One region of the Xanthobacter albus genome, then DNA from elsewhere that is predicted to be linked to it. Evidence: predicted binding sites of a transcription regulator. Region 1 holds the regulator's gene; the other holds the start of a gene.

Evidence for each region. The regulator PhoB, encoded in region 1, activates phosphate uptake and scavenging genes when phosphate is short. The targets are predictions, from matches to a motif close to TGTCATNNANCTGTCAT.
Region 2: a site for PhoB is predicted at 1,213-1,229, ahead of V5F75_RS19140 (Na/Pi symporter). Genes of this name have one in related genera too.

Annotation. Positions count from the first base shown of each region.
Region 1 is NZ_CM195532.1:570,182-573,589, forward strand. Features, by position in the region: gene V5F75_RS02575 (GcrA family cell cycle regulator) at 1-382, shown strand, start outside; gene phoB (phosphate regulon transcriptional regulator PhoB) at 888-1,589, opposite strand; gene phoU (phosphate signaling complex protein PhoU) at 1,705-2,433, opposite strand; gene pstB (phosphate ABC transporter ATP-binding protein PstB) at 2,453-3,277, opposite strand; gene pstA (phosphate ABC transporter permease PstA) at 3,361-3,408, opposite strand, start outside.
Region 2 is NZ_CM195532.1:4,304,564-4,307,971, reverse strand. Features, by position in the region: gene V5F75_RS19150 (GNAT family protein) at 1-335, shown strand, start outside; gene V5F75_RS19145 (ATP-binding protein) at 628-1,077, shown strand; gene V5F75_RS19140 (Na/Pi symporter) at 1,389-3,017, shown strand; gene V5F75_RS19135 (STAS domain-containing protein) at 3,007-3,309, shown strand; gene epmA (EF-P lysine aminoacylase EpmA) at 3,388-3,408, opposite strand, start outside.

The sequences.
Region 1 (3,408 bases):
CAAGTCATCCTCGGCATCGGCGGTGCGGCCCCAGCGCCCCAACCGCCCCGAGAGCCCGCGTGACCAGACCCGGCCGCAGCGTCCCCTGGTACAGGGCAACACCGCCCTCGCTGCCGAGATCGACGACCTGCCCGAGGAGGCCCCCGCCCCCGCGCCGCAGCCCGTGGCGAGCGACAACGTGGTGTCCATGGGCCAGCGCTGCACCATCATGAACCTCACGGAGAGCACCTGCCGCTGGCCGATGGGCGAGCCGGGTACCGAGAGCTTCTATTTCTGCGGCGGCAAGAGCAATCCGGGAATGCCCTATTGCACCCAGCATGCCCGCATCGCCTACCAGCCGGTGCAGGATCGCCGTCGCGACCGGCGCCTCGCCTACCTCTGACAACAGCGTGGCCGGGCTCGCGCCCGGCCGGCCGTTCCGCTCGGCAACGGTTCCATCAGTGTGATAGGGCACGCCGTTCACCGACACGGGGACGGCCTGAGGTTCCTGCGCTCGGTGGCGGGAATTCCGGCGTGACATTCCTTGTGTTTCAGCCGCCGCGGCGGCATCCACGTCGCTGAGACAGACGCGAGCCCGGCGTCAAAGCCTGATCCGCATCAGCCACGCGGCAGCGACCGAGCCGGTCACCGGCAAGCCCCGACCCCGCTCCCGATAGCCGCCGGACTGCGCCCCTCCTCGCGCCACGCACCATTCATTTCCAAAATGATCTTCGCGCGCGGCGATCGCTTCTGGCTGCAGAGACGACGCGTTTTTCAGGCGAACAGTGAGCGCTGCGCGGAAAGTGCTCCAGAAGCACACCGGCGCCGCCGCCCTGAGCGCAAGGAGAGCGCCGTTCGGCGCTCGACCGGGGAAGATGGATCACCCAACCACGGTGGGCGAGCGGCCATCAGTGCGCCCGCGCGAACATCTCGTTGAAGGAGTAGCCGGCGCCGCGTACGGTCCGGATCGGGTCCGACTGGCGCCCGCGATTGATCGCCTTGCGCAGCCGGCCGACATGCACGTCCACCGTGCGCTCGTCGATATAGACGTCCTGGCCCCACACGCCATCGAGCAATTGCTCACGCGAGAAGACGCGGCCGGGGCTCTGCATCAGGAATTCGAGCAAGCGGAACTCGGTCGGCCCGAGATGAACCTCACGGCCAGCACGGTGGACCCGATGGGTCTCGCGGTCCAGCTCGATGTCTCCCGCGCGCAGCAGGGTCGCCACATGCTCCGGCTTGGCGCGGCGCAGCAGCGCACGCACGCGCGCCAGCAGCTCCGGCACGGAGAAGGGCTTCACCACATAGTCGTCGGCGCCCGTGGCGAGGCCGCGCACCCGCTCCGTCTCATCGCCGCGGGCAGTCAGCATGATGACCGGCAGGCGCTCGGTTTCCGGGCGCGTGCGCAGGCGGCGGCATAGCTCGATGCCTGAGAGGCCGGGCAGCATCCAATCCAGGATGACGAGATCCGGCACGCTCTCCCGCAGCCGGGTCTCGGCATCGTCGCCGCGCCCGACATTCTCCACCGCATAGCCTTCCGACTCCAGATTGTACCGGAGCAGGAGGGTCAACGGCTCTTCGTCCTCGACAATCAGAATACGCGCCGGCACAGCCTATCACCCATCCACGTCGAGACGTTCTTTGACACAGCCTCGCGCCATCCCGCCCGTGCGGCGGGTCTGGCGCGGCCGCTGCCCGCCTGAGCGGCGGGCAGGGCATCCGGCATCAGGCCTGCTTGGTCTGGCCGGGGAAGGCGACCGTGGTGTCGCTGGAGGCATCCGCCTTCGGGCGGCTCTCCGGCAGCACCTGTCCGGTCACCATGTAGTAGACGACTTCCGCGATGTTGGTCGCGTGGTCGCCCATGCGCTCGATGTTCTTCGCGCAGAAGAGAAGATGCGTGCACACGGAGATGTTGCGCGGATCTTCCATCATGTAGGTGAGCAGCTCGCGGAACAGCGAGGTGTACATGGTGTCGATGGCGTCGTCGCGGCCCCACACGTCCAGCGCCTTGGCCTCGTTGCGGCCGGCGTAGGCGTCGAGCACCTCCTTGAGCTGCTCGAGCACCAGGTCGGACATGTGCTCCACGCCGCGCACCAGCTTCTGCGGATGGTACTCGCCCTCGATGGCGATCACCCGCTTGCCGACGTTCTTGGCGAGGTCGCCGATGCGCTCGAGGTCGTTGGCGATGCGGATGGCCGCCACGATCTCGCGCAGGTCGCTGGCCACCGGCTGGCGCTTGGCGATGACGAGCACCGCCTTGTCCTCGATGTCACGCTGCACCTGGTCCACGCCCGCGTCGAGCGAGACGACCTTCTGCGCGATGGCAATGTCGCGCTTGATGAGCGCGGTCATGCTGTCGGCCACCAGGCGTTCCGCCTGGCCGCCCATCTCCACCACCTTGCGTCCGATCTCTTTGAGCTCGACGTCGAAGGAGGTCACGGTATGCTCGGGCATCTGCGCCATCCTGTTTTCCTCAGCCGAAGCGGCCGGTGATGTAATCACGCGTCTTGATCTCCTTCGGGTTCGTGAAGATCACGTCCGAAGGCGCCACCTCGATCAGCTCGCCCAGGTAGAAGAAGGCGGTGATGTCGGCGCAACGCGCGGCCTGCTGCATGTTATGGGTCACGATGACGATGGTGAAGTCGCGCTTCAGCTCGTCGATCAGGTCCTCGATCTTCGAGGTCGAGATGGGGTCCAGCGCCGAGGTGGGCTCGTCGAGCAGGATCACCTCCGGACGCACGGCGATGGTGCGGGCGATGCACAGGCGCTGCTGCTGGCCACCGGACATGCCGAGCGCGGACGTGTTCAGGCGGTCCTTGGTCTCGTCCCAGATGGCCGCCTTGCGCAGGCACCATTCCACGCGCTCGTCCATCTGCGACTTGTTCAGCCGCTCGTGCAGGCGCACGCCGAAGGCGATGTTGTCATAGATGGACATGGGGAAGGGCGTCGGCTTCTGGAACACCATGCCGATGCGGCTGCGCACCACGGTGGAGTCGAGCTCCTTGCCGATGATGTTCACGCCGTCGAACAGCACCTGCCCCTCGGCGCGCTGGCCGGGGTAGAGGTCGTACATCCGGTTGAACACACGCAGCAGCGTGGACTTGCCACAGCCCGAGGGGCCGATCATGGCGGTCACCCGCTTCTCGGGGATCTCGAAATTGATGCCCTTCAGCGCGTGGCTCTGGCCGTAATAGAACTGAAGGTTGTCGACCTTGAGCTTCGCGGGAGCGGGCGGCGCGTCGGGCCGGGCCGCGACCGAGGTGGCGATGCTGAGGGTGGGATCGACCGCAGACGTCATCTGAGCCTCACTGGAATTTACATGCCCGGAGCTGCCGGGCTTGGATCTCGGGCAGCCCGGCGCATTCGCGCCGGGCGGCGATGTCAATTGCCGCGGGCCAGAACCAGACGCGACGCCACGTTCAGCACGAG
Region 2 (3,408 bases), 810 kb from region 1:
AGCGGATGACCATCGCCGGGCGGGTGGCCATCGCCCCGCGCGACATGGTGCTGTTCTCCACCGCGGCGCCGGTCAATCCGGGCAGCTGGTCGAACCTGCTCTCGGGCGGCTTCCCCATCGTGGGGATCGAGCTCTTCTTCGGCGGCTACGCCCGCTACGTGATGCTGCGCGACGGCTCCCGCCACGATCCGGGGGCGGTGGTGGTGGCCGATCCGCTCGATTTCGAGCGGCAGAGGGCGCTGTTCGCCGAAGGCTGGCGCGGCTATGCGCGCACGCGCCTGCCCAGCGGCGCCGTGGGCGTGATGTTCGCGCGGCCGCTGCCGGCGGACGCCTGAAGACCGCGTGCTGCCCCAGCAACCCCGAAGCATTTTTACAATTCAACGGGACGCGGAAATGCCTTAGACTGCATTTCGCGGGTGAAGCGAGAGGCGAGCCGCCGTTTATGCAGGCGCGCGGCGGCCCCAGTTCGAAAGTGCTGCGGGAATGAAGACCAAAAACTCATCGCGGGCGACGGAAACCGCCCCCATTGTCCCGATCGCCCGCCTCGCTTTCGCGCGGAGGACCGCCGTTTCGCGGGCGCCCCGCGCGGCGGGCACCGCCTGCGATGCCCCCACCTGAGCAGCGGCCATGATCACGACCCCCGCCGCCGATACCCTGATCTCTGCGCTGCGGGTCGGCGCGGATATCGCCTCCATCTCGGAGGTCACCTCCTGGCTCGGCGACATGGCCGAGCAGGAGGGCTGGCCGCAGGCCATGCGTTTCGGCCTCGAGCTTTCGCTTGAGGAAGCGCTCACGAACGTCATCTCCTACGGCTTCGACAAGGTGGCGCACGACCCGTCCATCCGCGTCGAGGTCCACCGGATGCCGGGCGGGCGGGTGGCCGTGCAGCTCATCGACAACGGGGTCGCCTTCGATCCCACCACCATCGCGGAGCCGGAGGCGGTGGCGGCCATCGAGGATGCCAGGATCGGCGGCCACGGCGTGCAGCTCATGCGCCACTTCATGGAAAGCCTCGCCTATCGCCGCGAGGATGGCGAGAATCACCTCACCATGGTGGCGGCGCCGGCCGCGCATTAGGGCGCTTCCGCGCGTCGGTGTCGTAGCCCGGAGGGCCTCGGATGCTGTCGGCCTTGTCATGCGCCCTTCACCCAGCGTGAGGTGTCCCTTCGCATCAAACCCGCGGGGAACGAGGCGCCCGATGGCTTCGCGCGATGTCGCAGAAGTGTCATGAAGCGCGGCTATGAGAGCCTCTTCACATCTGAAGCGCTGTGCTGCGTGTCTCTATCCGCCGTGGCGGTTTCGCCGCCGGGCCGCGTGGAATGCCGGGCTGGCGCGGAGGCCCGCCGCTCGGGCACGGGGGACACGGGCCAGGTGCCCATGACGCGCTCATGATGATCTTGGCGGGAATTCTCGCGGGCCTTGGGCTGCTGTTCGTCGGCCTCAAGACGCTTTCGTCGCACCTCCAGCAGGCCACCGGCCGCGGCGTGCGGCACCTGCTGCGCAGCGCCACGCGATCTCCCTTGACCGGCCTCGTTTCCGGCAGCCTCGCCGGCGCGGCCACCCAGTCCAGCAATGCGGTGGCCATCATCTGCGGCAACCTCGTGCGCGGCGGCGTGTTCACCACGCGGGATGCCATTCCCGTTGTGGCGGGCGCCAACGTGGGCACCGCCGCGCTGGTGTTCATCGCCGCCATCGATTTCCGGCTGGTGATCTTCTACCTGTTGGCGCTGGTGGGGTTCGGCTTCCAGCTCCGGCTCGACCGCCGCCCCGCCTGGCGCGAGTGGATGGGCGTGGCGCTGGGGCTGGCGCTGGCGCTGCTGGGGCTCGACTTCATCAAGCAGGGGCCCCGCGCCATCGATCCCGCGGCCCTGGCGGCGTTCCTCGATGCCGGGCTCACGCCCTGGGTGGGCTTCGCGCTCGGCCTCGTGGCGGCGGCCCTCAGCCAGTCCTCCTCCACGCCCACCATCCTGGTTCTGGCCTTGCTGCAATCGGCGGTGATGGGGCTCGATTCCGCTTTCTACGTGGTGCTCGGCGCCAACCTGGGCTCCGGCCTCGCCACCCTGGTGGCCGCCGGGGGGCTCGAAGGCACGGGGCGGCAGCTCTGCTATGCCCATATCCAGGTGAAGCTCATCGGCTGCGTGGTGGTGCTGGCGGTCTGGCTCGGCGCCGGGCTGGCGGGGGGCGATCCGGCGGCCGCGCTCTCCATCCTCGGCGGAGGCAAGGCGGCGCTGTCGCTTTCGCTGCTGTTCCTCGCCCTGCAACTCGCCGGTGCGGTTCCGGTGGCCTTCGCGCGGACCACCGCGGAGGCGATTGCCATCCGCTTCAGCCCGCCGACGCTGGAGGATGGCGCCTCGCGCCCGCGCTATGTCCATGATCGCGCCCTGGAGGCGCCGGCCACCGCGCTCGACCTTTCGGAGAAGGAGATCCGGCGGCTGATCCAGCTTCTGCCCACCCTGCTGCCGGACCTCGACGTGGATGAGGCGCCGGGCGCGGGCGAGCGGCTCGCCCTGTGGCGCGGCGCGGCCTCCATCGCCCGCACCACCGAGGGCTTCCTCACCGATCTCATCGGCCGCGCGCCGGAGCGCGAGACCCTCGACATCGCGCTCCAGCAGCAGGCGCTGGTGGAGATGATCCGCGTGCTGCAGGACACGCTGCACGATTTCGCGGAGGTGGTGGAGAGCTATGACACGCCGCCCCAGCTCGCCTTCAACCTGTCCGAATCGCTGCGGGTGATCGTCCTGTCCCTGGCGGACGCCGAGGGCGCCGACGACTATGAGGTGATCGCCACGCTGACCGCGGACCGCAGCGAGCTGCTGACGCGCATTCGCCGCAGCCTGGTCGGGGCGAGCATCGGCACGGGCGAGGACGCGCGCCGCCTTCTGCTCGCCACCAGCCTGTTCGAACGCGCGATCTGGCTGATCCGCAGAACCGCCGTGGCGTTGCGCCCGGTCGCGAATGACGATAATGCCAGTGACGAAATGATGTCAGCGGAGCGGGACGGCATCCATGCACATTGAGCGTGAGCAGGTGGACGGCGAAATCCTGCTGAAGGTGGCCGGGCGGCTCGATACGCCGAACGCCAAGCCGTTCGAGACCAGCCTGATGGACGTGGTCTCCATGAGCGACGGCGCCATCGTCGTCAATCTCGCCGGGGTGGACTATGTCTCCTCCTCCGGCCTGCGCGCCCTGCTGGTGGCGGGCAAGGCCATGCGCAACGCCAAGCGCCGGCTGGCGCTCACCTCGCTTCAGCCGCAGATCCGCGAGGTGTTCGACATCTCCGGTTTCTCGACCCTGTTCGAGATTTCCTGACCGGGCCTTCCAAGCTCTTGCGTTGACGTGTTTTCCTCACGCGAAGCGGTTTCCGCTTCGCGTGAGGCCGCTCCAGCCTCACGGCGTCGCCACAGGCGC